3 regions of the Tepidiforma thermophila genome follow, and region 2 is predicted to be linked to each of the others. Evidence: riboswitches for the same ligand, from Rfam matches in the RefSeq annotation. Region 2 holds a riboswitch; each other region holds the start of a gene.
The links. Region 2 has a riboswitch for cyclic di-AMP ahead of A9A59_RS06910 (glycosyltransferase family 2 protein). Riboswitches for the same ligand answer to the same signal wherever they lie in the genome.
Positions count from the first base shown of each region.

Region 1: linked by a shared signal. The riboswitch ahead of A9A59_RS02895 (MFS transporter) and the one ahead of A9A59_RS06910 (glycosyltransferase family 2 protein) in region 2 are both predicted to bind cyclic di-AMP.
Region 3: linked by a shared signal. The riboswitch ahead of A9A59_RS04150 (hypothetical protein) and the one ahead of A9A59_RS06910 (glycosyltransferase family 2 protein) in region 2 are both predicted to bind cyclic di-AMP.

Region 1 covers NZ_PDJQ01000001.1:608,084-617,695, forward strand. The annotation lists gene A9A59_RS02885 (exonuclease/endonuclease/phosphatase family protein) at 1-410, opposite strand, end outside; gene ileS (isoleucine--tRNA ligase) at 826-4,071, shown strand; cyclic di-AMP (ydaO/yuaA leader) riboswitch at 4,156-4,290, shown strand; gene A9A59_RS02895 (MFS transporter) at 4,370-5,698, shown strand; gene A9A59_RS02900 (alpha/beta fold hydrolase) at 5,703-6,533, opposite strand; gene A9A59_RS02905 (acetate--CoA ligase family protein) at 6,634-8,067, shown strand; gene A9A59_RS02910 (class I SAM-dependent methyltransferase) at 8,102-8,896, shown strand; gene A9A59_RS02915 (NAD-dependent malic enzyme) at 8,963-9,612, shown strand, end outside.
Region 2 covers NZ_PDJQ01000001.1:1,426,071-1,435,682, forward strand. The annotation lists gene A9A59_RS06900 (thiamine pyrophosphate-binding protein) at 1-1,420, opposite strand, end outside; gene A9A59_RS06905 (alpha/beta hydrolase family protein) at 1,490-2,209, opposite strand; cyclic di-AMP (ydaO/yuaA leader) riboswitch at 2,290-2,444, shown strand; gene A9A59_RS06910 (glycosyltransferase family 2 protein) at 2,440-4,209, shown strand; gene A9A59_RS06915 (enoyl-CoA hydratase/isomerase family protein) at 4,283-5,074, shown strand; gene A9A59_RS06920 (metal-sulfur cluster assembly factor) at 5,085-5,411, opposite strand; gene sufU (Fe-S cluster assembly sulfur transfer protein SufU) at 5,404-5,862, opposite strand; gene A9A59_RS06930 (cysteine desulfurase) at 5,840-7,090, opposite strand; gene A9A59_RS06935 (non-heme iron oxygenase ferredoxin subunit) at 7,103-7,396, opposite strand; gene A9A59_RS06940 (SufB/SufD family protein) at 7,414-8,628, opposite strand; gene sufB (Fe-S cluster assembly protein SufB) at 8,694-9,612, opposite strand, start outside.
Region 3 covers NZ_PDJQ01000001.1:872,541-882,152, reverse strand. The annotation lists gene A9A59_RS04190 (carboxylesterase/lipase family protein) at 1-676, shown strand, start outside; gene A9A59_RS04185 (DJ-1/PfpI family protein) at 673-1,257, opposite strand; gene glnA (type I glutamate--ammonia ligase) at 1,377-2,822, opposite strand; gene A9A59_RS04175 (M16 family metallopeptidase) at 3,090-4,346, shown strand; gene A9A59_RS04170 (hypothetical protein) at 4,393-4,866, shown strand; gene A9A59_RS04165 (DUF2269 family protein) at 4,875-5,342, opposite strand; gene A9A59_RS04160 (cytidylate kinase-like family protein) at 5,427-6,077, opposite strand; gene A9A59_RS04155 (hypothetical protein) at 6,096-6,632, opposite strand; gene A9A59_RS04150 (hypothetical protein) at 6,629-7,111, opposite strand; cyclic di-AMP (ydaO/yuaA leader) riboswitch at 7,179-7,314, opposite strand; gene A9A59_RS04145 (NYN domain-containing protein) at 7,485-8,735, shown strand; gene A9A59_RS04140 (CTP synthase) at 8,746-9,612, opposite strand, start outside.

The DNA.
Region 1 (9,612 bases), 820 kb from region 2:
TTCGCCTGCACGAAGAGCGGCTCCATCTTCAGCTCGGCGGCGAGTTTCGCCACTGCCGAGCCGTGCTTCGCCGTCCACGTGGCCTCGCTGAAGCCGACGAGGTCGGGCCGGTAGCTCCGCAGCTCGTCGATGACGAGCTGGAGCCGCTGCTCGAAGGTGTCGCCGGCGATGGGGTCATTCGCGTCGGTCTGGATCGGGCTCATCAGGTTGATGAAGGCGACCCGGAACTCCGTCGGCTCCGGCGTCGGCTCGGGCGTCGGCACGGGCCGCGTCGGTGTCGGCTCCGGCGTCTCGACCGGGCGCGCGTAGCTGTCGGAGGGAGTGTTCCCCGAGCAGGCGGCGCCGAACCCCGCGAACGCCGCCGCAGCGAGGAAGCCGGCAAGCAGCCGCCGCCGGGTCAGCATTGACATTCCCCCTCGGGCGCTGCTGTAGTGGAGCCCATCGGCGATGACGGAGACGAGTAGCGCCGCATCGGCCGTCCAGCGAGCCCCGGCGGGTGGAAGGGGGCACGGCACGGCAGCGCGAACATCCCTCCCGAGCCCCCGGCCGAACGGCGCCCCGCGCGCCCAGTAGACCCGGGCGGAGGCCCACCGTTACCAGGGGCAGGGGCGTGCTGGCGCCCCATGAGTGCCCGCCGCACGGCGGGAACCAGGGTGGTACCGCGGGCGCGCGCGCTCGTCCCTGGAGCGGGGGCAGGCGCGCGTTGTCGTGTCCGGGCCTCCATGCGCGCATCCATCTCGCCGAAGGGTACGATACCGCCGCCCGCCGCGGCCTTCTCATTCGCACCCTGTGGCGTCAACGCTGCGTCCTGCACCGGAGGCCACCGTGTTCCGTCCTGTCGACCCAAAGGTCAGTTTCCCCGAGCTCGAAGCGCGCATCCTCCAGTTCTGGAAGGAGCACCGCATCTTCGAAAAGAGCATCGAGCAGCGCCCGGAAGACCGCCTCTTCGTCTTTTACGAAGGCCCGCCCACGGCCAACGCCCGCCCCGGCATCCACCACGTCCTCTCCCGCGTCTTCAAAGACCTCATCCCGCGCTACAAGACGATGCGCGGCTACCGCGTCCCCCGCAAAGGCGGCTGGGATACCCACGGCCTTCCCGTCGAACTCGAAATCGAAAAGGAGCTCGGCCTCAAATCCAAGCCCGAGATCGAGGAGTACGGCATCGCCGCCTTCAACGAGAAGTGCAAGGAGTCCGTCTCCCGCTACGTCGAAGAGTGGACCCGCCTGAGCGAGCGGATCGCCTTCTGGGCCGATTACGACAACCCCTACGTCACCTACGACAATGGCTACATCGAAACCTGCTGGTGGATCTTCAAGCAGCTCTGGGATGCCGGCTTCGTCTACCAGGACTACCGCTCCACGCCCCACTGCCCCCGCTGCGGTACCAGCCTCAGCGACCACGAAGTCGCCCTCGGCTACCAGGACGACGTGCCCGACCCCTCCGTCTTCGTGAAGTTCCGCATCCCCGGCGATGCCCTCGCCGCCGCAGGCTTCCGCACCGACAGGCCGCTCGCCCTCGTGGCGTGGACCACCACCCCGTGGACGCTCCCCGGCAACGTCGCCCTCGCCGTCAAGAGCGATGCCTCCTACGGCGTCTACGACCTCGGCGACGAGGCCGTGGTGCTCGCTGAAGCCCTCGCCCCGCGCGTGCTCGGCGAGGGCGCGCAGCCGGCCGCTTCGCTCCGCGGCGAGCAGCTCGTCGGCATCGCCTATGAACCGCTCTACCGGCCCGAGCTGCTCGGCCACCCGGTCCGCCGTTTCGGCGACGACGGCCGCCTCCGCCCGCTCGCGCCCGGCGAATCGACCGATGGCCTCCGCCGGGTCATCGCGGCCGACTACGTCTCGCTCGAAGACGGCTCGGGCATCGTCCACATCGCCCCGGCCTTCGGCGGCGAGGACTTCGAAGAGGGCAAGCACTACCGCCTCCTCTTCGCCCAGCCGATCGACCTCCGCGGCATCATGGCCGAGGGCCTGCCCGGCGCCGGCAAATTCGCCAAGCAGGCCGACCGCGACATCGAGCGCGACCTCGAGGAGCGCGGCCTGCTCCTCAAGAAGGGCACCATCCGCCACACCTACCCCTTCTGCTGGCGCTGCGGCACCCCGCTCCTCTACTACGCCAAGCCGAGCTGGTACCTCCGCACCACGGCCCTCCGCGAGCAGCTCCTCGCCGGCAACGAACGGATCAACTGGTACCCCGAGCACATCAAGCACGGCCGTTTCGGCAACTGGCTCGCGAACAACATCGACTGGGCCGTCAGCCGGGAGCGGTACTGGGGCACGCCCCTCCCCTTCTGGCGGTGCGATGCCTGCGGCGAGACGGCCTGCATCGGTTCCCGCGCCGAGCTTATCGAACGGGCCGAAGACCCGGAGGCCGCCCGTGCCCTCGACGACTTCCACCGCCCCTTCGTCGATGCCATCACCATCCGCTGCGCGGCCTGCGGCGGCACCGCCCGGCGCGTCCCCGAGGTGGCCGACGCGTGGTTCGATAGCGGCGCCATGCCCTACGCCCAGTGGCACTTCCCCTTCGAGCACGAGACGGAGTTCCAGCGCCACTTCCCGGCCGACTTCATCTGCGAGGCGATCGACCAGACCCGCGGCTGGTTCTACACCCTCCACGCCGAGGCCACGCTCCTCCACGCCGCCGGCGCCATCCCCGACGGCATCGCCTACCGCAACGTCATCTGCCTCGGCCACATCAACGACGAAAAGGGCAACAAGATGTCGAAGAGCCGGGGCAACACGGTCGACCCGTGGACCGTCATCGACCGCCACGGCGCCGATGCCACCCGCTGGTACATGTACGCCGCCAGCCCCGCCGGCTCGCCCCGCCGCTTCAGCGCCGGCCTCGTCGAAGAGGGGCTCCGCCGCTTCCTCCTCACCCTCTGGAACACCTACAGCTTCTTCGTCAGCTACGCCAGCATCGACGGCTTCCGCCCCTCCGGCCGCTGGGAGCCGGCCGCCGAAATCGACCGCTGGCTCCTGAGCGAGCTGAACGCCCTCATTGTCAAAGTCACCGATGAGCTGGAGGCGTACGACCCGACCGACGCCGCCCGCGCCATCGAAGCATTCGTCGACGACCTGTCGAACTGGTACGTCCGCCGCTCCCGCCGCCGCTTCTGGCGCGGCGCTACCGAGGGCGACGCCGACAAGCAGAGCGCCTACGAAACGCTCTACGCAGCCCTCACCACCCTCGCGAAGCTGCTGGCGCCGTTCACGCCGTTCGTCGCCGAGGAGCTCTGGCAGAACCTCGTCCGCACCGTCGACCCCGCCGCGCCCGAGAGCGTCCACCTCGCGGCGTGGCCCGAGCCGGACCCGGCGCGCATCGACGCCCGCCTCAACGCCGAGACACAGCTCATCAAGCGGCTCTGCTCCCTCGGGCGCGCGGCCCGCGCGAAGGTCCAGATCAAGGTGCGCCAGCCGGTCGCCGAGGTGCTCGTCAGGCTTCGCGACCCCGCCGAAGCCGCGGTCGTCGAGCGCAACCGGCACCTTGTGCTCGAAGAGCTGAACGCGAAGGCGCTCCGCATCGTCGAGGACGAGACCGCCGTCGTCGCCTACGACGTCAAGCCGAACCTCCCGGTCCTCGGGCCGAAGCACGGGCAGGCGGTCGGCGCCATCCGGCAGGGGCTGGCGGCGATGGACCCCGCCGAGGTCGCCGCCGCCGTCCGCCGCGGGCGCACCGTCACCGTCGCCGGCATCGAGCTGGAGCCCGGCGACATCCTCCTCCAGGCGCAGGACCGCGAGGGGTACGCCGCCGCACAGGAGGCCGGCTACACCGTGGCCGTCACGACGGCCATCACGCCCGAGCTTGCCGATGAGGGGCTCGCCCGCGAAATCGTCCGCCGGCTGCAGGACCTCCGCCGCGAGGCCGGCTTCGAGCTCGCCGACCGGATCATCGCCTGGGTTGCCGGCGACGCCGATGTCGCCCGCGTGCTGGAGCGCCACGGCGCCTACATCCGCGGCGAGACGCTCGCGCTCGAACTTCGCAGCGAGGAGCCGCCCGCCGATGCGGCCCGCGCCGAGGAGGACCTGGAGGGGACGCCCGTCGTCTTCGGGGTGCGCCGGGCGCGCTGAGCGGCTGTCTCCGCGGCACCGGCCGGGGACTGGTCGTTCGCCGTTCGTGAACCGTGTGCAAACCGGCCGATCACGGGCGGCGTATACTGTGCGAAGCCGAATCTCCGCCCACGCGGAGAGCGGGGGACCCAACGCACGGGGTGAATCGCGCGCAGGCGCGTAGGCAACTCCCAATGCCGAACCCGTCAGCTAACCTCGCAGGCTCTTGGGAGAGACGCGGAACCGGCACCTCCCGTCTCTCGAGGCCACCGGCCGCACCGCACCCGGCGCGGCCACCGGACTGTCACGGGGGAACGGGATGGATTCCCGCGAGCCGTCATCGCTTCGCTTCGAACGCGCCCTGAGCTACGCCGCGCGGTTCACCGCGCAAACGTCCCAGAACATCTGGCTGGCCGCGCTCTTCCTCGTCGCCGGCACCGGAGCGAAGCCTGCGCTCGACCTCTCGAGCCTCTTCATCGCCATGCTCCTGCCCTCCATCCTGCTCGGCCTGCCGGGCGGGTCGATTGCCGACCGGCTCGGCCCGGGCAGGGGCTACGCCTTCGGGGCGCTCCTGCGCTTCCTGCCGGTGGCCGCCGGCACCTGGCTCCTCGATGGCGGCACCAGCGCCTGGGTGCTCGCCTTCCTCTACTCCACCGGCTCCCAGGTCTTCACCCCGGCCGAGCTCGCCCTCGTCCGGCCGCTCCAGGCGAGCCATGTCGGCCGCGTCCACTCCTGGCTGGCGGCGCTCCAGTACGCCGGCCAGGCCGCGGGGATGCTCGTGCTCGCGCCCGCGCTCTACTTCCTCGGCGGTCCCACGGCGATGGTGATCGGCGCTGCGGTCGGCATGTCCCTCCTCTTCGCACTGACCGTGGTGCTGGCCGTGCGGGTTGCACCGCTGGCCCGGGCGTTCGCTGCCGGCAGCGCCCGGGCCGCCCTCAGCTTCCGCGAGACGATCGCCTTCTTCGGCCGCGAATCGCTCGCCCGCTACGCCCTCGTCGCCCTTGGGCTGAAGATGGTGGTCTCGAAAGGGATCGTCGTCGCCCTCCCCTTCTACCTCGAGCGCGACCTCGGCCTCGGCTGGGAGGCGATGGCGTACCTCTTCGCGCCCGGGGTCCTCGGCGTGCTGGCCGGGCTCTGGTGGTGCAGCCGCGAGCTGACCCTTGCCCGCGCCCACGAGGTGCTCAGGCTCGGGCTCCTCGGCCTGCTGGTTGCGCTGGCGGCGCTCACCGCCCTCGATTACGGCATCACCGCGGTCGCCCAGTACAGCCACATCCCGCCGGTGGCCCGCCTCGAAGCCTCGATGAACACCACCTTCGCGGTCGCCATCCCCGTCGCCTTCCTGCTTGGGGTCTCCCTTTCCGGGCTCCTCATCGCCGGGCGCGTCGCGCTCACCGAGACGGCCCCGGCCGGCCAGCACGGCCGCGTCTTCGCCGTCCAGCTCACCCTCACCGAGACGGCGATCTCCCTGCCGCTGCTCGCCCTCGGCGTGGGCACCACCTACGCCGGCGCCCGCGTCACCCTCGCGGCCATGGCGCTGCTCGTCGGCGGCTTCCTCCTCCTCGCCGAGCTCGACCGGGCGCGGTTCCTCCGCAGGGTCGGGCAGCCGGCCGACCTCCTGCCCCGCCCCGCAGCCTCGCCCGGGGCCTGACGGCTCAGCCGAGCAGGAACGGCCGCACCGCCTCGAGGAACCCCTGCGGCCGCTCGAGCGGGATCGAATGCCCCGCCCCCGGCACCTCCACCAGCCGGCAGTCCGGGATCGTCGCCGCCATCCGGGCCGCAACCTCCGGCGCGAGCACGTCGCTCCGCTCGCCGCGGACGAGCAGCGTCGGCGCAGCAATCTTCGCGAGCTCCCGCCACGAAGCCTCCGGGTCCGGCCGGCTGATCGGCCGCGTCCCATCGCGGAAGGCGCGGTCGTACCGGAACGTCCAGGTCCCGTCCTCCAGGAGGAGGAGGTTGTTCAGCGTGCGGCGGCGCGCCTCGGCGGGGTCGGCGTTCGGGTTCGCCCGGAGCGCCCGTTCGACCGCCTCCTCCGGCGAGGCGAAGATGTCCGGCGCACGCACGCCCGACTGGATGCGCGCGGCCCCGGCTGCGTGGACCTCGGGGCCGATATCGACGATGACCAGCCGCTCGACCGCCCCGGGGTAGCGGGCCGCAAAGAGGTAGGCGTTGCGGCCGCCCATCGAGAGGCCGAGCAGCGCGAACCGCTCCAGCCGCAGCGCCTGCGCGAAGGCGCGCAGGTCCTCGACCATGGCATCGGCCGTGTAGTCGTCGGCCCAGGCGCTTTCCCCGTGGCCGCGCTGGTCGAGCGCGTAGAGGTGGAACTGCGGCTGCATTGCCGCCGCAAAGGTGTCCCACGAGCGGGCGTGCCCGGTGAACCCGTGCAGCAGCACGAGCGGGGGCCGCCCGGGGTTCGGCCATTCCCGGTAGTGGAAGCGGAGGCCGCGCAGCAGCGCGTACTGGTCGAGCGGGGGCGGAAGCGTCACAGGTGGTCCTCCGTCGGGCGCAGCGTCGGTGTGCCGCGGATGCTACGCTGCCCGCCCGCGTCCGCAACCCCGCAAGCCGCCCCTCCCGTACAATCCGGGCGTGACCCGGTTCCCTTCGACGCCCGACCTCGACCTCCTCTTCCGTCCCCGCTCCGTTGCTGTCGCCGGCGCCTCCACCAACGTCGACAGCCCAGGCCACGACTACCTCGAAGCGATCAAACGGCAGGGGTTCAGCGGCCCCATCTACCCCATCAACCCGAAGGCCGACACGGTCGCCGGCCTCCGCGCCTACCCCTCCCTGCGCGAGGTGCCCGGCCAGGTCGACCTCGTCATCTCCTGCGTGCCGGCCCCCGCCGTCCCGGAGCTGGTCGAACACTGCGGCGAAAAAGGCGTCCGCTTCCTCCACCTCTTCACCGGCCGGTTCAGCGAAACCGGCGACGCCGAGGCCGCCCGCCTCGAACAGGCGATCGCCCGCCGCGCGGCCGAGCTCGGAGTGCGCATCCTCGGCCCGAACGGCATGGGCCTCTACCACCCGGCCGGCGGCCTCTCCTTCCGGCCCGACTTGCCGACCGACCGGGGCGGCGTCGCCTTCCTCAGCCAGTCCGGCAACAACGCCGTCGAGGTCATCACCCGCGGCAACGCCCGCGGCCTCGCCTTCGGCAAGGTCGTCAACTACGGCAACGGGCTCGATATCACGCCGGGCGAACTCCTCCGCTACCTTGCCGACGACCCTGAGACGACGGTCATCGGCGGCTACGTCGAAGGCGTGCCTGACGGCCGCGGCTTCTACGAAGGACTGCGCGCTGCCGCCGCCCGCAAGCCGGTCATCATCCACAAGGCCGGGCGCACCCGCGCCGGCGCCCGCTCCGCGGCCTCCCACACCGCCGCCCTCGCCGGCCAGGCCGAGCTCTGGAGCACCGTCCTCCGCCAGGCCGGCGCCATCGAAGCCCGGAACCAGGACCAGCTCCTCGACCTCATGGTCGGCGCCGCGCTCCTCCGCCCGCCCGCCGGCCGGCGGATCGCCATCGTGGGCGGCGGCGGCGGGCGCAGCGTCCAGTCGGCCGATGCCGCCGAAGAGAACGGCTTCGAGGTCGTGCCCCTCCCGCATGCCGTGCGCGAACGGGTCCGCGAGCGCGCCCCCATGCTCGCCGATTGGGTCGGCAACCCGGTCGACCAGTCGATCCTCGCCGGCAGCGGCCTCTCCTCGAACGGCCTGCTCGAGCTGATGCTCGAAGGCGACCACTACGACCTCGCCATCGCCAACGTCGGCGAGGACTGGTTCTTCGGCCGGCCCGATGCCGCTGACCGGCTGAAGCACGCCTGCGGCCGGCTCGCCGCCATCGCCGCCGCCAGCACGAAGCCGGTTGCCGTCGTCCTCGGGCCCACGGAGACGCGCAACCGCGACCACCGCGCCCTCGTCGACGAGGTCCGCGACGACTTCGTCGCCCGGGGCATCGCCGTCTTCCCGAGCGTGGAGCGCGCCGCCTTCGCCCTCGGCCGGCTCGTCCAGGCCGCGGAGCGCCGCCGGGCCTAGCATGCCGGCAGGCCGCCGGCGGGAGGTTTTGCACATGGGCACCGACGACGTCCTCGCGCACTACCGCGGAGAGGCGCTCGCCGAGCGCATCCTTGAGGCCGCCCGCGCGGCCGGCGTCCACCCGCTTACCCCGGCCGCGCTCGCCCCCGCCGACCAGTTCCACATGGGCGGCCTCCGCGCCACCCGCGAACTCGCCCGCCTCGCCGGCATCGGCCCCGGCGACCGCGTGCTCGACCTCGGCTGCGGCCTCGGCGGCCCCGCCCGCGTGCTCGCCGCCGAGTTCGGCTGCGAGGTCACGGGCGTCGACCTCTCGCCCGAGTTTGTCCGCTCGGCTGCGGTGCTGACCGAGGCCTGCGGGCTCGGCGAACGGGCCGCCTTCCGCGTGGCCGATGCGACGGCGCTCCCCTTCGCCGATGCCAACTTCGATGTCGTCTTCACCCAGCACGCGGCGATGAACATCGCCGACCGGCGCGCCTTCTGGTCCGAGGCGTACCGGGTGCTCCGGCCCGGCGGGCGGTTCGCCTTCTTCGATGTCATCCGCGGGCCGAACCCGGCCGAGCCGGCCTACCCGCTGCCCTGGGCGGGCGACCCCGCAATCAGCTTCCTCCTCGATGCCGGGGCGACCCGCGCGCTGCTGGAGGAGGTCGGCTTCGTCATCGAGGCCTGGAACCAGCCCCCGCCGCCCGTCGGCCGTCCCGATACGTCGAGCCCCTTCTCCCTCCGCGCGGTGATGGGCGCCGGGATGGAGCAGCGGGTCGCCAATCTCGCGGCCTGCATGGCCGACGGCCGCCTCGGGCTGCTGCAGGGGGTGTGCCGCCGCCCGGCCTGACCCTGGCTCGTCGCCCGGAGGCCGGCGCCGGGCGAAACTTGGAATATCGCGTCCCGGGGCCCTCGCATGCCCGATTCCGTCGAACCCCGCCCGATGGTGCTCCGCACGTTCCGCGTGCGCACCAGCAACCACGTCGGCGTCCTCGCCCGCGTCCTCGCCATCCTCGCCGAGCACGGCGCCTCTATCGGCGACCTCCGCACCGTCTTCATGGGCCCCCTCAGCCGCGTCCGCGATATCGAAATCGGCTTCGCCGACGCGGCCGAGATCGAGCCGGCCATCCGCGCCATCGACGCCACCGGCGAGGCCCATGTGCTCGAAGTGCGCGACGAGGTGCTCGACCTCCACGTCGGCGGCAAGCTCGTCATCCGCGCCCGCCACCCCATCGCCAGCGAGGCCGACCTCCGCCGCGTCTACACGCCCGGCGTCGGCGAAGTCGCCCGCCGCATCGCCGCCGAACCGGAGCTGGCCGACCACTACACTATGCGCGCGAGCACCGTCGCCATCGTTTCCGACGGCACCGCCATCCTCGGGCTCGGCAACCTCGGGCCGCTCGCCGCCCTCCCGATCCTCGAAGGGAAGGCCGCCATCCTCGCTGAGCTCGTCGACGTCAGCTGCGTCCCGCTGGCGGCCGGGGCCGTGCCCACAAGCGAGCTCGTGCAGGCGATCGCGACCGTTGCGCACGGCTTCGGGCTGGTCCTGCTCGAAGATATCGCCGC
Region 2 (9,612 bases):
GCCCGACATAAATCTGGTGCCAGCACCGGTCGTTCCCAACCACCGAAACGATCGGCATCTTAAACCGCACAAACGTGTCGAAATCGAACCCGTTCAGCCCAAAGGTGCCGTCGCCGTTCACCATCAGCACCTTCTTCTCCGGCGCCGCAACTGCCGCCGCCATGCAGAACCCGGTCCCGACCCCGAGCGTTCCGAACGGGCCCGGGTCCATCCACTGCCCCGGGTTGTTGATCGGCAGCACGCTCGCCGCAAGCGCCACAATGTCGCCCCCGTCCCCTACCACGATCGTGTCGTCATCCACGAACTCCGCAATCTCCTTGCACAGCCGGAGCGGGTGAATCGGCACCGCATCGGAGTTCATGAAGTACGACCGCTGCTCATCGGCCTGGTTCTCGAGCCCCCGCAGGTACGTCATCCACTCCTTGTGCTCCGCCTTCCCAATTTCCGACGTAAGCTGGAGGAGCGCCTGCCGGATGTTCGCTTCGATACCGATCGTGAAGTCCCGGTTCCGCCCGATATCCCGCGGATCGATGTCAATCTGGATGACCTTTGCCGCAGGGTTCCACGCCGGCGGCCGCCCGTACTTCAGCCGGAAGTCGATCGGCGTCCCGAGGATGACGATGACGTCCGCCTGTGCGAAGGCCGGCTTGCGCGACAGCGAAAAGAAGTTCGGGTTGTCCTGCCGCAGCGTGCCGCGCCCCATCGCGTTCGTGTAGACCGGCACATCCGCGGCCCGCGCGAACTCCGCCAGCTCACGGTGCGCCCGGTGCCAGAACACCCCTGAGCCGGCCATGACCATCGGCTTCTCCGCCTCCCGGATCAGCTGCGCCGCCTGCTTGATGAGCTCCGGGTCGCCCATGATCTCGCCGGTCACCCGGTAGTTCCGCGGCCACTCCAGCGAATCTTCATCCACCCGCCCGAACAGCACGTCCGAAGGCACCTGCAGGAACGTCGGCCCGTACCTGCCCGTCATCGCCTCACGGAACGCCATCGCCATGTAGTACGGGAGCCGCCGCGTCTCGTAGACCGTCTGCGCCCACTTCGTGATCGGCTTCATCACATCGAGCAGCTCAATGTCCTGCAGCGAACCCATGTCGTATTGCCGAAGCGGCGACCGCCCGCCGATCACCACCATCGGGCTCGACGCCTGGTAGGCGTTCGCTACTGCTGTCACAACGTCAGTGACACCAGGCCCGGCCGTCACCACCGCGACGCCCGGCTTGAACGTGATCCGCGAATAGCCGTCCGCCGCATGCCCGGCCGACTGCTCATGCCGCGTATCGATGATGCCGATGTCGTTGTTCAGGCAGCCCTCGTAGATGTTCTGGACGTGCCCCCCGGAGAGCGTGAAGATGTGGCTCACGCCCTCCTGCTTGATCATCCGGGCGATAATCTCGCCCCCATCGATCATGTTCCCCATGGCGAACTCCAGTGCCGGTATGCAGTGCTCGCGAGTATACGCATCGGCACCGCAGGCCGCTGCCGCCGCTCACAGCTTCGCAACCATCCACTCTTCCGCAAGCCGCACCACGTCGGGCCCAATCTCGAAGTGCCCGCCGGGGAGCCACTGCAGGTCCTTCTCCCCCGGCAGCGCCGCATAGAGCGCCTCGGTCCGCTCCCGCGGAATCAGCTCGTCGGCGGTCTTCCCAATGACTCGCACCGCGACGCCCCCGAGCCGCGCCACGTCGGAATCCGGCCCGGCCGCACTCCCCGCGAGCCCGCCCTCGCCCACCAGGCAGAACGCAGCCGCCCGAAAGCGACCGCTCCGCGCCACGGCCGCAATCCCGATCATGCTCCCCAGCGAGTAGCCCACATATCCCAGCCGCCCCGTATCAATCGGCAGCACGCCCGGCAGCAGCTCGAGCATCCGCCCAACTTCCGCAGCAAATTGCGCACGAAACGCCTCATACCGCTCCGGCTGGCGGAAGAGCGCCATCGGGTCGTGCGTCTGCCGCTCGCCGTGGAGCGGAGCATCCAGTCCCACGCACACCCACCCGCGCTTCGCCCACCGCATCCCGATTTCGCTCACCCAGTAATCCTCTTTGCTCCCCATTCCCGGGTGCTGAATCTGCACCATCGGCATCAGCTCCTCCGTGCCCGCCGGGAGGTAGGCCACCCCCGGCACCAGCTCCTCCCCGCACCTGAACCAGAAATTGACTTCCCGGATGTCGCCGATGAGCGATTCGCGAACCTGCAGCTCGTTTGCCATGCTCTCCTCCGTCCATCTGCTGCCGCCCGGGGGTCTTGACGCTTACGCGTACCGGGCGAACGATGCCTGAAGCGGGCTCGTCGCCCGCAGCGCCTAGTCTGCCCCTCCGGGCAGAACGGGGGAACCAGTTCTCGGGGCGAATCCGCCCGGCCGGCACCACAACCCGGCGACGGCGGAGCGGCTATCTCCGGCCGCAGCCCGGCAGCTAACCTCGGCGGCGTAGGAAGACCTTGTTCGAGGCCACCCCGCATATGGTCTCCAGGCCTTCCGTTTCCGCCGTTCCGGCGCAATCTCGCGGCGAAAAGCCGGTCCTTTCCGTCTACGCCAGCTCCCCGCTCTGGGAGCGCCTCGGCAACGCCATCCCCCTCGCCCTCTCCCTCCTCCTCATCAGCTTCATCTTCTGGGGGCCCTTCAAGGCGCCCCTCCTCTTCGCCGTCCTGAGCGTCGCCTTCTTCGTCTACTGGCTGTTCCGCAGCTACTCCGTCGCCATCGCCTGCGCCATCGGCCTCCGCCGCATCAAGCACTGGAAAGCGACCGACTGGCGCGCCAAATACGCCGCCCACATCGCCCGCTCGGGCCTCCCCAACCGCTGGACCTGGCCCCGCCACCTCGTCATCATCCCCAACTACAAAGAGTCCGAAGAGGGACTCGCCCGGACCATCGATTCCCTCGCCGCCCAGTCGGTCGCCAGCCAGCTGGTCGTCGTCCTCGCCATGGAGGACCGCGAACCCGGCGCCCGCGAAAAGGCCGCTCGGCTTATCGCCCGCTACCCCGGCGTCTTTGCCGACATCTTCGCCACCTTCCACCCGGCCGGCCTCCCCGGCGAAACGCCTGGCAAGGGCTCCAACGAAGCCTGGGCCGCCCGCGAAGCCCACATCCGCCTCATCGAAAACGGCGGCGACGACATCCGCCGCTACACTGTCACCAGCTGCGACGCCGACGCCGTCTTCCATCCCTCCCACTTCGCCGCCCTCAACTACCTTTTCCTGGCAGCGAAGAAGCCCTACCGCACCTTCTGGCAGCCCACCATCTTCAACTCGAACAACATCTGGGAAATCCCCGCCCCCCTCCGCATTCCCGATGGCCTCTCCGGCATCAACCGCACCTCCAACCTTCTCATCCCCGGCAGCGTCCGCTTCCCGACCAGCTGCTACTCCCTCTCCTGGCAGATGCTCCACGAAGTCGACTACTGGGACGAAGAGGTCATCCCCGAGGACTGGCACCTCTACCTCAAGTGCGCCTACACGCTGGGCGATGACGTCAACGTCGAGCCGCTCTTCCTCCCGCTCGGCAACGACTGCGTCCTCGCCGATGGCTACTGGAAGACGCTGAAAGCCCATTACGCCCAGTCGGTCCGCCACGCCTGGGGCGCCAGCGACATTCCCTACGCCTGGCGCGCCGCCATGCACCCGCGGTCCCCGCTCTCCTGGCGCCGCCGCCTTGTCCTCGCCGGGGCCGTCACGAAAGTCCACGTCCTCTGGGCTGCCCAGTGGTACATCGTCACTCTCGGCATCTTCCTGCCGTCCCGCTTCGCAGCTCAATTCGATGCCCCCCTCCCGGGCTGGTGGGTCCACCGGTACCCGGTCCCGGGCACCGGCTGGCACCCGGAGCACCTCCTCGAACCGTCCCGCTGGTTCCGCATCGGCCCCGAAGGCATCTTCGAGCCGACCATGTGGCTCAACCTCCCGGGCATCCTCGTCGGCCTCTGCCTCTTCCCGCTCCTGGTCATGATCGTCTTCGAGCTGCGGACTCGCGGCCCGCGCCCGGCCTATGTGTCCCGCTGGGTCTACCTCACCGGGCTCCTGATGTGGCCGCTCATGGCCGTCATCACCTTCTTCTTCGCAAGCCTGCCGGCCCTCCACGCCCAGTGGAAGCTCGCTTCCGGCAGGGGCCTCGTCTACCGCGTCGCCGAAAAAGGCAGCCGTGGCCTGCCCGTCCGCACGGCGGTGGTCCCCGAACCGGAGCCCGGCGAAGCCGTCGTTGTCGCCGGCGGCAAGTAGCCGACCGGACGTCGCGAAGCCCCGGCAAATCCCGTATCGTGCCATCCGCAGCAATCCGCGGAGGCCCCTGCCCGTGCCCGACGTCGAATACACCCTCGAAGGCTCCACCGCCGTCCTGCGCCTCAACCGCCCCGAAAAGATGAACGCCATCACCTACGAAATGCTCGGGGCCATCGAAGACGCTGTCCGCCAGGCCGGCTCCGACGATCGCGTCCGCGCCCTCATCCTCACCGGCACCGGCCGCGCCTTCAGCGCAGGCACCGACCTCCAGCAGCTCTCCGGCCAGCCGCCCACCGCCGGCCGCGCCGAAACCTATGGCCGCGCCTACAGCGAAAACCGTCCCGCCCCCTGGACCTTCGCCTCAATCCCCAAGCCCACCATTGCCGCCGTCAACGGCGTCGCCATCGGCGTCGGCGTCGAGTTCACGTCGCAGTGCGATTTCCGCATCGCCGCCGAATCCGCCCGCTTCGGCTGGGTCTTCGTTCACCGCGGCCTCATTCCGGATACCGCCGCAGGCACCTGGCTCCTCTCCCGCATCGTCGGCCTGCAAAACGCCGCCTACCTGCTTTATTCCGGGGAAATCATCTCCGCGACCCGCGCCCTCGACATCGGCTACGTTCATGAGGTCGTGCCCGACGCCGAGCTGATGGAGCGGACGCTCGCCTTCGCCCACGAGGTCTCCCGTGGTTCGCCGCTCGCCATCGCAGAGACGAAGCGGCTCCTCTACCAGTCCCTCACCCGTGACCCCATGGACCACCTGGCCGACAGCACGGCCACCATCACCCGCCTCTTCGCGAGTGAGGACTTCAAAGAAGGCGTCCGCGCCTTCCTCGAACATCGCGACCCGGAGTGGAAGGGGCGCTGACCCCTTCCCGTCACCAGATCCCGAGCGCCATCTTCACGTCCTCGCTCGCCATCGTCCGCGGATCCCACGGCGGGTTCCAGACGATCTGCACGTCGACGTCCTTCACGCCCGGGAGCTCCCGCAGCTTGGCATACGCCTCTCCCCGGATAATCGGGCCGAGCGGGCACCCCGGGCTCGTCAGCGTCATCGTCACCAGCACGTCACCGTTGTCGTACTGGATGTCATACACCAGCCCAAGGTCCACGATGCTCATGTTGATCTCCGGGTCCTTCACCTCCCGGAGCTTCTCCCGCAGCTGTTCGTAGGTCGGCACCTGCGGCGTTTCGGTCTCAGCCATGTCGTTCCTCCTGTGCGGCGGCCTTCGCCTGCCGCAGCGCTTCAAGCAAAACGTTCCACGCGAGGAGCGCGCACTTCACCCGTACCGGCAGCTTCGCAACCCCCTCGAGCGCCTCAAGGTCGCCGAGCGATGGGTCCGGCGGTGCGCCCTCCACCAGCATCGATCGTACCTTCCCGGCAACCTCCTCGGCTTCGGCCAGCGGGCGCCCCTTCAGCCGTTCCGTCAGCATCGAGGCGCTCGCCTGCGAAATCGAACACCCCTGCCCCCAGAAGCCGAGGTCCGCGAGCACCCCGTCATCGACCGCGAGGTCGAGATGAATCTCGTCGCCGCACACCGGGTTCACCCCTTCCGCCTGCGCGGTCGGCGCTGGCAGCGGCCCGTGGTTCCGGGGCCGCCGGTAATGGTCCAGGATCAGGTCCCGGTACAGGTCATCGAACGGCGGCTCGCTCACGTCCCTCTCCGAACACGCGATTCACCCCTTCGAGCGCCTCGACCAGCGCCTCGATGTCGTCGGCGCCGTTGTAGATACTGAAGCTCGCCCGGCTCGTCGCTGGCACGCCGAGCGCGCGCATCAGCAGCTGCGCGCAGTGGTGCCCAGCCCGGATCGCCACCCCGTACCCGTCGGCGATCGTCGCCACATCGTGCGGGTGCGCCGCCTCCATCGAGAAGCTCACCACACCGCCCCGTTCGGATGCCGCCGCCGGCCCAAACACCCGCAGGCCGGGCACGCGCCGCAGCCGCTCGAGGGCCAGCTCCGTCAGCTCCTCCTCGTGCCGCCGGACGTTCGCCATCCCGATATCCGCGAGGTAGTCGACCGCCGCTCCGAACGCAATGACGTCCGCGATGTTCGGCGTCCCGGCTTCGAACTTGTGCGGGAGCTCCGCCCACGTTGAACTCTCCGGGCGCACCACCGCAATCATGTCGCCCCCGCCCAGGAACGGCGGCATCGCTTCCAGCAGCTCCGCCCGCGCCCAAAGCACCCCCACCCCCGTCGGCCCCAGCATCTTGTGCGCCGAAAACGCGAGGAAGTCCGCCCCCAGCTCCTGGACGTCGACAGGCAGGTGGGGCACGCTCTGCGCGCCGTCAACGAGCAGCAGCGCCCCGGCCGCATGCGCCATCTCCGCGATGTCCGCGACCGGGTTGATCGTCCCCAGCACGTTCGACATGTGCGTCACGGCCACCAGCTTTGTCCGCGGCCCGATGAGTCGCCGAAGCTCGTCCAGGTCGAGGTTCCCGTCGCCCGTGATGCCCGCGTACCGCAGCGTCGCGCCCTTCCGCCGCGCCAGCAGCTGCCAGGGCACGATGTTCGAGTGGTGCTCCATCAGCGTGAGGACGATTTCGTCGCCCTCGCCGACATGCTCATCGCCCCACGCCCGCGCGACAAGGTTGATCGCCTCTGTCGCGTTCCGGGTAAACACCACTTCCTCCGGGCCGCGCGCCCCGATGAACCGCGCCACCTTCCGCCGCGCATCCTCGTACTGCTCGGTGGCCCGCGTCGCTAGCGTGTGGATGCCCCGGTGGATGTTGGCGTTCGATGTCTCGTAGTACCGTACGAGCGCCTCGATCACCTGCCGCGGCTTCTGCGTCGTCGCCGCATTATCGAGGTACACGAGCGGTCGCCCGTTGACCTGCTGCCGCAGGATCGGAAAGTCCTGCCGAATACGCCGTACGTCAAGCACCGGGCACCTCCTTCAGGTGGGCAGCTCGACTTCGATCACGCCGTCCGAGACGCGCACCGGGTAGGTGCGCACCGGCCGCACAGCAGGCAGACAGAGCGCCCGGCCGGTCGTCACGTCGAACCGCGCCCCGTGCCGTGGGCACTCTATCTCCTTGCCGCTCAGCTGCCCCTGGTCGAGCGGGCCGCCGTCATGGGTACAAACGTCGTCGATTGCGTAATACCCGTCGCCGGTGTTGCAGACGGCGATCCGCCGTCCCCCGGCTTCGAACACTTTCGCCGTGCCCGGCGCCACCGCGTCTGTTGCCATGGCGGCAGTCCAGCCCATCAGCTGCCCCTCACCTTCGCCTCGAGCATCCCAAGGAGCTCCTCCCGCAGGCCGCCCTCCGGCACCCGCCCAATCACCTCCTCGAGGAACGCCCACACGAGCATCCCCTCGGCGACAGGGCGCGGGATGCCGCGCGTCTGCAGGTAAAAAAGCTGCTCCTCGTCCACCGGCCCGGCCGTCGCCCCGTGCGACGCACGGATGACATTGCTCGTCAGGATCTCCAGCACCGGGTCGCTGTCCGCTCGGGCCGTCTTGCTCAGGAGCAGGTTCCGGTTCTCCTGGTTCGCATCGGCGTTCTTCGCCTCCACGCCGACTCTCGTCAGCCCGTAGTACACCGACCGCGCCGAATCGCGCAGCGCCGCCTTGTACAGCAGGTCGCTTCGCGTGTCCGGCCCGATGTGGTCCTGCAGCGTGTAGAAATCGACGTACTCCTCGCCGCGCCCGTACGCCAGGCCCAGCAGCTCGCTCGCGGTGCCCCGGCCGAGGAGCGACGACTCCATCTGCCCCTTCACCACCCGCCCGCTCAGCACGAGCTGCAGGTTCTGGAAGGCGGCATCCCGCTCCGCGCCCAGCATCCGCTGGTACCCGAATGACCGGGTCGCCGGCCCCCAGCGATGCACAACGTAGTAGCGAACCTCCGAGCCCGGGCCCGGGAAAATCTCCGCGACCGGAATCGCAAGGGTCTCCGCATCGTCCGAGGCGTACTCCTCGACCACCGTCACCCGGCTGTTCGGACCCGTCACAATCACCGTGTGCGGCGTCGTCAGCTGCGCGCCGCTCACCGACCGGCGGATACGCACCGGCGTCGCCGGCTCGGCATTCGCCGGCACATCGACGATAACCGCCTCGCGGAGGAACGCGTAGTGCAGTGCGGTGAAGCGGTCCGTCCCAGGCGATACCGCAGTCCCGAGCCGCTGTGACAGCCGCTCCGCCGTCGCCCCCTCGGCGAACCCGTGCGTCGTGACCGTGACGGCGTCGTCGGCCTCGACTGCAATCGATTCATCCTGTTCGACCGGGTAGCGCGCCAGGTCGATCGACCGCGCATCGTAGTACTTCCACGGCCGCGACTGGTAACTGTCCGGCCAGTCGAGTGCATCGGCCAGCGCCGCAGCCTCGGCGCGCAGGCGGGCCAGCCAGGCGGGGTCGCCCAGCTGTTCGCCCAGCGCCCGTGCCGCAGGCGCAACTCGGACCAGTTCCTCGGTTGTCGATGTCATAGAACTCCTCCGCCGGCACGCACCGTGCCGGGCTTCCATCGCGGGGGTCGGCGGGTGGGCCGGCCTCAGCCGACCGCACCCTCCATCTGCAGCTCGATGAGCCGGTTCAGCTCCACGGCGTACTCCATCGGGAGCTCCTTCACGATAGGCTCCACGAAGCCGTTCACGATCATCTTCGCCGCCGCCTCTTCCGAAAGCCCGCGGCTCATCAGGTAGAACAGCTGGTCTTCGCCAAGCTTCGAAACGTACGCCTCGTGCTGGATGTGCACGTCCGGCGCGTCGATCTCCATCGTCGGGTACGTGTCCGAGCGCGACTCCTCGTCCAGCAGCAGCGCGTCGCACCGCACCGTCGACTTCACGTTCTCGCACCCCTCGTAGACCTTCAGCAGGCCCCGGTAGCTCGTCCGGCCGCCGTCCTTGCTGAGCGACTTCGAGATGATCGTCGACGTCGTGTTCGAGGCCGCGTGCACAATCTTGCCGCCGGCGTCCTGGTGCTGGCCCTTCCCGGCAAACGCCAGCGAAAGAATCTCGCCGTGCGCGCCCGGCTCCATCAGGTACACGCTCGGGTACTTCATCGTGAGCTTCGAACCCAGGTTGCCGTCCACCCACTCCATCACCGCGTCCTGGTACGCCACCGCGCGCTTCGTCACCAGGTTGTACACGTTGTTCGACCAGTTCTGGATCGTCGTGTACCGGACCCGGGCGCCTCGCTTCACGATGATCTCAACCACCGCGCTATGCAGCGAGTCGCTCCGGTAGATAGGCGCCGTGCACCCCTCGACGTAGTGCACCTGGCTCCCCTCGTCCGCGATGATCAGCGTCCGCTCGAACTGCCCCATGTTCTGGGTGTTGATGCGGAAGTACGCCTGCAGCGGGATCTCCACCTTCACGCCCTTCGGGACGTAGATGAACGAGCCCCCGCTCCACACCGCGCTGTTCAGCGCTGCGTACCGGTTGTCGGCCGGCGGCACCACCGTCCCGAAG
Region 3 (9,612 bases), 550 kb from region 2:
GGTGCAGCCGTTCGAGGCGGTGCGGGCGGGGGCGGCGGCCGGCATCCCGGTGCTGATCGGGACGAACCGGGATGAGGTGAAGCTGTTCACGGCCCTGCAGGAGCGGGCGCCGCTGGACGATGCCGGGCTGGAGCGGGCGGTCGGGGGGATGTTCCCGGGCGCGGGCAGCGAGGCCGTGCGGACGGCGATTGCTGCGGTGCGGGAGAGCCGGAGGCGGCGCGGGCTGCCGGCGGAGAACCTGGACGTGCTGGACGCCATCTCGTCGGAGGGGATGTTCCGGGCGAACGCGCAGCGGCTGGCGCTGGCGCAGCGGGCGCATGAGACCAGGACGTACGTGTACCTGTTCACCTACGCCTCGCCGGCGCGGCGGGGCGCGCTTGGGGCGTGCCACGCGCTGGAGATGCCGTTTGTGTTCGGGACGCTGGGCTCGCCGGGGCAGGACCGTTTCGCCGGAACGGGCCCGGAGGTTGAGCGGCTCTCGGCGAACATGATGGACGCGTGGATTGCGTTTGCGCGGACGGGCGACCCCTCGCACCCGGGCATCGGGCGGTGGGAGCCGTACGACGAAGCGACGCGGCCGACGATGGTGTTCGACGCGGAGAGCCGGCTGGAGCGGGACCCGTACGGGGAGGAGCGGCTTGCGGCGGAGGCGCTGCTGGGGGCGGCGGCCGGTTAGTCCCAGGGCTCCGGGTAATACTCGGCGGCGTCGCGGACGGCGCGGGCGAGATCGTCGTCCCAGAGGCGGTGGATGAGGTAGAGCGCCATATCGATGCCCGCGGAGACGCCGGCGGCCGTAATGATGTCGCCTTCATCGACGTAGCGGGCGCCCTCGACGAGGGTAACCCGGGGATTCCGGGCAAGGATCGGGAGCCCGACCCGATGGGTGACGGCCCGGCGGCCATCGAGGAGGCCGGCACGCTCGAGGACGAGGGCGCCGGTGCAGACACACGCCAGCACTGCGGCGTGGGAGCGAAGGCGTTCGATGGTGCGGAGCATGGCCGGGTTGTCCCGCTCGCGGCGGGTGCCAATTCCGCCGGGGATGATGACGACATCGGCGGCCGGAGCATCGTCGAAGGTGCAATCCGGGAGGACGCGGAGCCCTTTGGCGCAGGTGACGACGGCGCCGGTTTCGCTGGCGGTGTAACAGCGGACTTCACCGGGGCGGAGTTCGCCGGCAAGCGTGAACATCTCCCATGGGCCGACGAAATCGAGTTCTTCGGCGCCGTCGAAAAGCAGGAAGGCGATGGTGCGCTGCACGTGCGGTCTCCGGGAGCTTGTGAACCAGGGAACAGTAGCAGCCGGCGCGGCTGAAGAAAAACGGCGGCGCCCCGGTGCGGGGCGCCGCCGTGGTGCGGCTGGAAGGCGGGGCGGGCCGCCTACGCGTCGAAGTAGAGTTCGAACTCGTAGGGGTGGGGGCGCATGCGGATGGGGTCGACCTCGTTTTCGTACTTGTAGGCGATCCAGGTCTCGAGGACGTCCTCGGTGAAGACGCCGCCCTTGAGGAGGAACTCGTGGTCTTCTTCGAGGGCGCGGAGGGAGCCATCGAGCGACTGGGCGACGGTGGGGATATTGGCGAGCTCTTCGGGGCTGAGGTCGAAGAGGTTGATTTTGTCGAGCGGCTCGCCGGGGTCCCACTCGTTGATGATGCCGTCGAGGCCGGCCATGAGGATGGCCGCGAAGGTGAGGTAGGGGTTGCCGGAGGGGTCCGGCGGGCGGAATTCGACGCGCTTCTGGCGCGGGTCGGGACTGACGAGGGGGATGCGGCAGGCCGCGGAGCGGTTGCGGGCGGAGTAGACGAGGTTGACGGGGGCTTCGTAACCGGGGACGAGGCGCTTGTAGCTGTTGGTGGTGGGGGCGGCGATGGCCATGAGGGCGCGCCCGTGGCGGATGAGGCCGGCGATGTAGTGCTTGCACATCTTCGAGATGCCGGCGTACTCCTCGCCCGCGAAGAGGTTGATGCCGTTCTTCCAGATGGAGAGGTGGGTGTGCATGCCGGAGCCGTTATCGCCGAAAAGCGGCTTGGGCATGAAGGTCGCGACTTTGCCGTTGCGGCGGGCGACGTTCTTCACGATGTACTTGTAGAGGAGGGCCTTATCGCCCATGCGGGTGAGGGTATCGAACCGCATGTCGATTTCGGCCTGGCCGGCGGTGGCGACTTCGTGGTGGTGAAGTTCGACCTGGATGCCGCACTCCTCCATGACCTCGACCATCTCGTTGCGGATGTCGGTGAGGGTGTCGTGCGGGGCGACGGGGAAGTAGCCGCCTTTGACGCGTGGGCGGTAGCCCTGGTTGAGGTCGCCGCGGAGGGTCGCTTCGGCGTTGCTGTTCCAGATGCCTTCGTCGGAGTCGACGATGTAGGAGGCGGCGTGCATCTGGTTGGCGAAGCGGACCTCATCAAAGATGAAGAACTCGAGTTCGGGGCCGATGTAGACGGTATCGCCGACACCGGTTTCGCGGAGGTACTGCTCAGCCTTCTGGGCGATGTGGCGGGCATCGCGGGTGTAGGGCTGCCGGGTGACGGGGTCTTCGACGTTGGCGATGACGGAGAGGGTGGGGACTTCGATGAAGGGGTCGATGAATGCAGTGTCCGGGTCGGGGATGAGGAGCATGTCGGACTCCTCGATCTTCTGGAAGCCGCGGATGGAGGAGCCGTCGAAGCCGTAGCCGGTGCGCCAGGGGGAGCGGTTGTAGTCGGTCCAGTCGTTCAGTTCGCGGATGGGGCGGGTGATGTGCTGCCACTGGCCGAACAGGTCGACGAATTTGACGTCGACGAAGCGGACGCCGTTCTGTTCGCAGTAGGCTTTGATTTCTTCGGGGGTCATCGCACTCCTCGGGGTGATGGTCGGCGGGTCTTCCGATTGTCGCCCGGGCGCCGGCTACGGCCACGCGCAGCGAGGGGCTGCGATATGAAGCTTCTGTTTCGGCGCCGGGGCGAAAGCCGGGAGGCCCTGCGTGTCGGTTGCAGGGTAGGGAGCCGGGGTTTCGTGCGAATTGCACCGGTGTTACGAACAGGTTTCGCGGGCGGTTCGCGGGAAGCGGGCGCGGCGCGTAGGATCGGGGCTGGTGCCCGGGCGGGCACGGGAGTGTCGATGCATCAGCGAACGGTTCTCGAAAACGGCCTGCGCGTGGTGACGGCCGAGCTGCCGCACACGCGCTCGGCGACGGTAAGCGTCTATGTCGGAGCGGGCAGCCGGTATGAGCGTGACGAGGAGGCGGGGCTTTCGCACTTCCTTGAGCACATGCTCTTCAAGGGGGCATCGCGGCGGCCGACGGCGCGGGAGATTTCGGAAGCGATCGAGTCGGTCGGCGGGGTGCACAATGCGGCGACGGACCGGGAGGCGACGCTGTACTACGCGAAGGTGCCGCACACGGCTGCGCTGACGGTGGTCGACATCCTCGCGGACATGGTGACGGAGCCGGTGATGGACCCGGCCGAGCTGGAGAAAGAGCGGGCGGTGATCCTGGAGGAGCTGGCAGGGGTGGAGGACAGCCCGGCGGAGCTGAGCGCGATCCTGGTGGATGAGACGCTCTGGCCGGGGCAGCCGCTGGGGCGGGAGATCGGCGGGACGCCGGAGAGCGTGAAGGCGCTGCCGCTGGAGGCGGTGGTGCGGTACTTCCGGAGGCAGTACGTGCCGGGGAACATGGTGCTCGCGGTGGCGGGGAATGTGCGCCATGCGGAGGTGGTGGCGGCAGCAGAGCAGTGGCTCGGGGCCCTTGCGCCGGCCGAGCCGGGGCCGTGGTACCCGGTGGTGCCGCGCAACGGGGCGCCGCGGGTGCGGGTGCGGGAGAAGGCGACGGAGCAGGCGCACCTCTGCTTCGCGTTCCCGAGCGTGCCCCTCGACAGCGACCGGCGGTTTGCGGTGAGTTTGCTGAACATGCTCCTCGGCGAGGGGATGTCGAGCCGGCTGTTCCTTGAGCTGCGGGAGGAGCGGGCGCTCGTGTACGACATCCACAGCTACACGAGCGAGTTCCGGGATGCGGGTTCGCTGACGATTTACGCGGGGTGCGACCCGGAGAACGCGCGGGTGACGGCGGAGGCGACGATTGAGGAGACGGTGAAGCTGCTTAAGGGCGTGCCGCCGGCCGAGCTGCAGAAGGCGAAAGAGATGGCGAAGGGGCGGATCCAGCTGCGGATGGAGGACACCCGCTCGGTGGCGGGGTGGCTGGGGTCGCAGGAGCTGCTGCGGGGGAAGGTGCTGACGGTGGACGAGGTGGTGGCGCGGTTCGATGCTGTGACGCTGGACGAGCTGCTGGACGTTGGGCGGGAGGTGCTGGACCCGGGGAAGGCGGTGCTGGCCGCGGTCGGGCCGATCGACGAGGGGACGTTCGCGGGGATCCTGTCCTGAGGCGGGCCGGTTCGACAGGCGGGCTGGCCAGGGGCAGAATCGCGGTATGCGCCAGGCGTACTTCGGGCGGCCGCAGGCGGGTTTTACGCCGGGCGGCGCACACGTGGCGGTGTACCTTGTGCCGGTGTTTGAGGGCCGGCTGACGGTCTTCGAGGTGACGGCCCCGGGTGTGCGTGGGCGATGGCTGCCGTGGACGGTGATGGAGTACGGGGCGAACCCGTACGAGACGGCGGCAGCGCTGGCCGATGACTGGTGCGACGGGGCGATTTCAGCGCTCGAAGTTGCCGATGTGCTGAGCTTCCCCTTCGATGCCGACGGCTGGGAGCTGGCGCTGGTGTACCGGGCGGAGCTGACAGGGCTTCCGCCGGGCGATGCGCACCGCAGGCCGGTGCTGTTTGCACCGGGCGAGGCGGACGCGATCGGGCCGTTCGACCCGGTAGACCTGCTGCGGTGGGTGGAGCGGAGCCCGGCATGCGACCCGGGGTCGGCGAGGCCGGGCAGCGAGCCGCTGGTGTTCTGACCGGGGCGCTAGAACGGTTTGAAGACGGCGAGCCAGGCGAGGAGCGGGACGCTCAGGACGAGGATGGTGCCGAAGACGATGGGGACGCGGTCTTCGAGGACCTGGCGGAGTTCTTCGGTCTCTTCGCCTTTTTTCTGGGCGACCAGGGCGGCGAGCCTGGCCCTCCGGAGCCCGAAGCCGAGCAGGGGCAGGCAGACGAAGTAGAAGAAGATGTAGAGCAGGGTGAGGATGCCGAGCCAGGCGTCTTTGATGAAGTTGTACTCAGCGGCGACGGCCCAGAAGAAGCCGGTGATGCCGCTGGCCATGGCGCCGGGCAGGAGGACCCGGGTTTCGTTGTTGGCGGCTTCGATGAGGAGGGTGGCGCGGGTGCGGAGCTCTTTGGTTGCCCAGGCGCGGAGGATGAGAGGGTAGGTGGCGCCCAGGCCGGCGCCGAGCCAGATAAGGGAGAGGACATGGACGATGCGCCACCAGTCCAAGGGGGCCTCCGGAACAGCAGCTGGGGTGCGAAGCGGTGTGCTTCGCACCCCAGACTAGGCACAGCCAGTGACTGGGTCGAGCGTTCAGGCGGGGACCGGGTTCCGCAGCTCCACGGCGGAGAGGATGACGCGGGCGGCGGCTTCCGGCGCGAGCCGGTCGGTGGAGACGGTGAGGTCGTAGCTGGCGGGGTCGAGCCATTCGGCCCCGAAGTATTCACGGAAGTAGGCGACGCGCTCGCGGTCGGTGCGCTGGACAAGGGCGCGGGCGGCGGTTTCGTCGAGCCGCGCCTGCGCCATGAGGCGGCGGACGCGCGCGGCTTCGCTGCCGGTGATGAAGACGCGGAGGACGTCGGGCCGGGCCCTGAGCATGAACTGGGCACCGTGGCCGAGGAAGACGACGCGGCCGTGATTCGCGAAGTCTTCGACGACGTCCTGGATGAGCTGGCGATAGTCGGCGGAGGTGAGGATGGGGGTGGCGTCGATGTTGAGCGGCTCGCCCCACTGCAGCGAGGCCGCGGAAGGGGTGCGGGCGAGCGCTTCGATGATGCGTGCGAAGAAGGATGGACGGCGCTCGGCCTCGGCGATGGTCTCGGGGGAGACGCCGGCTTCGAGCGCGGCTTCCTGGACGATGCGGTAGTCGAGGAGGCGGTAGCCGAGCCGCTCGGCGACGATGGCGGCGACCTCTTCGCCGCCGGTGCCGACCTGGCGGGCGATGGTGATGGCGGATATGGTCATCGGCCGGCTCCTTTCGGGTTAGTCGACGACGGTGAGTTCGGAGGGGCTGGTGGCGGCGATGGTGAGGATGCCGCCGATTTCTTCGATGGTGCCGCGGACGCAGATGTCGCGGTTGGCGAAGCCGAGGAGCGGATCGGCCGGGAAGTTCTGGCGGCTGCCGGATGGGACGATGACCTCGACGCGGAGGAGGGCATCGAAGGGGGCGCCAACGGCGAGGACGGCATCGCTGTTGCGGTCCATGACGCCGAAGACGCGGCCCTGGAGTTCGACCTGCTGGCCCCGGTTGAGGCGGGCCTGGAGGGGTGTGATGGGGTTGGTGCAGGTGAAAGTGGGCGTAAAGACGACCGGCGTCGGGGTGGCGGCCGGGGTGGTTGCCGCGGGTGTGGGCGACGCGCCCGGGGTTGCGGCGGTAGGCGAGGCAGCGGCCGGGGTCTCGGTGCTGCCGGGCGTGGGTGTCGGGTCATCGTTGTCATCGCCGCCGCAGGCTGCGAAGGCAAGGCTGGCGGCGAGGACGGCGGCGGCCCCGGCGGCGCGAGCGCCGCGGGGGATCCTCATGACGCCGCCTCGAGGGTGCGGCGCCCCGGGATGGCGACGGCCGGCGCGAGGGCCGGAGAGAGCCGGTGGACGGGCCAGAGGAGCGTTCCGTGGGTGAACTCGGCGGTGGAGGGATGGAACTCGACCGGGCCGGCGCTGCCGCAATCGACGGCGATTTCGCCGCTCAGCTCGCGAATGACGGCACGGAGCTCGTCGAAGCGGACGACGCGGAGGGAGACGGCCGGTGATTCGGGCGCCGTGTGGGCGAAGACGCCGGTCTGGGGGTGGGGCTGGACGTTGCCGTCTACGGGGAGATGGACCTCGCAGAGGAGGTCGGACCTGACGCGGATGAAGGGGAGGCCGACGATCCGCTCGCCGGAGACGAGCGCCCAGGAGCGGAGCCTGGTTGCGGCCTCGCGGATGCGGGCCAGGTTGAGCTCGGTTTCGCGGTAGACGGTCTTGCGGGGAAGGATGGTGGACGGGGAGATGGCGTACTGCACTGCGCGTACCTCCTGTGTGCTGGCGGCGGGCGGGAGGGCCCGCCTGGTTCCGGGTCGCAGAGGAGGCAGAGGCTCCTCCGAACGCCTACGGGGTTAGCTGACGGGTTCGGCGTCGGAAGTCGCCGTCCTTCGCTGTGGAAGGATGCACCCCAGGTGATGGGTCCCCCGTTCCCGGCGCGGCCGGGATTCGGCTCGTTCACACTACCACATTCGGAGCGGCCGTGCGCGTCGACACGGAAAAATGCGGGGGAATGCGGATGGGCGGCGGGGGAGCGGGTGGGGCCGGATGCGGGCTTGCGGTTGCGGCGGGGCCGGGGGCTGCCGGGAGGCACGGTGCACAGCGGGCGGCGGGAAGTTCGGCTACGATCGCGGCATGCGGGATGGCGGAAATGGGCCCGGGCACGATGACGTCGCGCTGCTCGTCGACTGGGAGAACCTGAAGTTCAGCCTGATGCAGCGGAACCGTCGTCCGAATGTGACGGCGCTGCGGGAGGCGGCGGAGCGGTTCGGGCGGGTGGCCTACGCGCGGGCGTACGCGGACTGGATGGACCCGGTCCAGGCGGGCGACCCGGCGTCGCTGTATACGGCGGGGCTGGAGCCGGTGTACGTGCTCACCCGGCGGTACACGACGGCGGAGGGCGAGGCGCGCATCCAGAACTCGGTCGATGTGAAGCTGGCGGTCGACTGCGTGGAGGCGAGCCACCTCTACCCGAACATCGGGACGTTTGTGATCGCCTCGGGCGACCACAGCTTCTTCCACGTCGTGATGCTGCTGCGGGCGCGGGGAAAGCGGGTGGTGGTGATCGGGGTGTCGTGGGCGACCTCGGCGCAGCTCGTGCAGCAGGCCGACGTGGTGCTGTACTACGACCTCGACGTGGAGCCGGAGGTCGACCGTGCTGCTGCAACGCCGGTGAGGGAGCCGGCGGCGGTGGAGAAGATCGAGCCGCGGCTGGCCGCGGCGGCGGCGCGGGCGCTGGAGCTGGCGCAGGCGAAGGGGCCGGTCTCGGCGGAGCCGCGGGAGGTCGCCGAGGTGCTGAAGCAGATCCTCGCGATTGTGGAGGACTTCCGGACGAACGGGCGCGACCTGCCGCTTTCGCTGGTGGGGCAGGAGCTGCAGAAGCGGATGCCGCAGGCGGACTTCCAGCGGCTGGCGCGCGGCCGGGCGGGCGACTTCGCGCGGGCGCTGCACGAGAGCGGGCTGCTGATGATGGTGAACGCGGACTTTACGGACTGGCTGTTCCTGCCGAATGAGCGGACGGAGGCGATCGAGCGGCCGCGGAACGTGGGGCAGGAGCTGGCGAAGTACGACTACGCCAAATTCAACTACAACGACCTGACCGAGGAGCAGCGGCGGGCGGTGATCGTGGCGATCCACGACGAGCGGAACAAGCCGGGGGTCGGGTGGCTGACGTTCAACCGGATCGTGGACACGCTGAAGCCGGTGGTGCGGCGCGAGGAGTCGGACGTGAAGAACCTCGTGAACAGCATGCTCTCGTGGGGTGTGCTGCGGGTCGGCGAGGAGCGGACGGGGCATTCGCCGGAGACGGGGCAGACGTACCAGTACAAGACGTTCGAGCTGGATTTGCAGAACCCGGACGTGCGCCGGGCGCTGCACCTGGAGTAGGCGCGGGCGCTCAGGCGGTGGCGGGGGCGGCGGCGCCGGCGGCCCGCCGGGCGAGGGCGGCGGCGATGAACTCGCGGAAGAGCGGATGGGGGCGGTTCGGCCGGCTCTGGAGTTCGGGGTGGAACTGGGTGCCGAGCATGAAGGGGTGGCCAGAGATTTCGGAGATTTCGACGAGCGAGCCATCGGGGGAGGTGCCGCTCACGCGGAGGCCTTCGGCTTCGAGGCGGGCGCGGTAGGCGTTGTTGAACTCCCACCGGTGGCGGTGGCGCTCGCGGACGAGGTCGGTGCCGTAGGCGCGGCGGGCGAGGCTGCCGGGAAGGAGGCGGCAGGGGTAGGCGCCGAGGCGCATGGTGCCGCCGAGGTTGACGACGGCGTGCTGCTCTTCGAGGAGGCTGATGACGGGGTGGGGTGTTTCGGGGTCGAACTCGGTGCTGTTGGCGCCGACGAGGCCGCAGGCGTGGCGGGCGAATTCGGTGACGAGGGCCTGCATGCCGAGGCAGAGGCCGAGGTAGGGCGTGCCGGTGGTGCGGGCGTATTCGGCGGCGCGGATTTTGCCTTCCCAGCCGCGTTCGCCGAAGCCGCCGGGGACGACGATGCCGTCGACGCCGGCGAGGAGGTCGGCCGGGTCGCGGGTTTCGAGGGCCTCGGCGGGAACCCAGCGGATGGCGACCTCGGCCTCGTGGGCGATGCCGGCGTGGACGAGGGCCTCTTTGACGGAGATGTAGGCATCGCGGAGTTCGACGTACTTGCCGACGACGGCGACTTCTGCGGCCCGGCGCGGGTGCTTGAGGCGGTAGACGAGGTCGCGCCATTCGGCGAGGTCGCGCTGGCCTTCGAGGCCGAGGCGGTCGAGGACGAAGTCGCCGAGGCCGCGTTC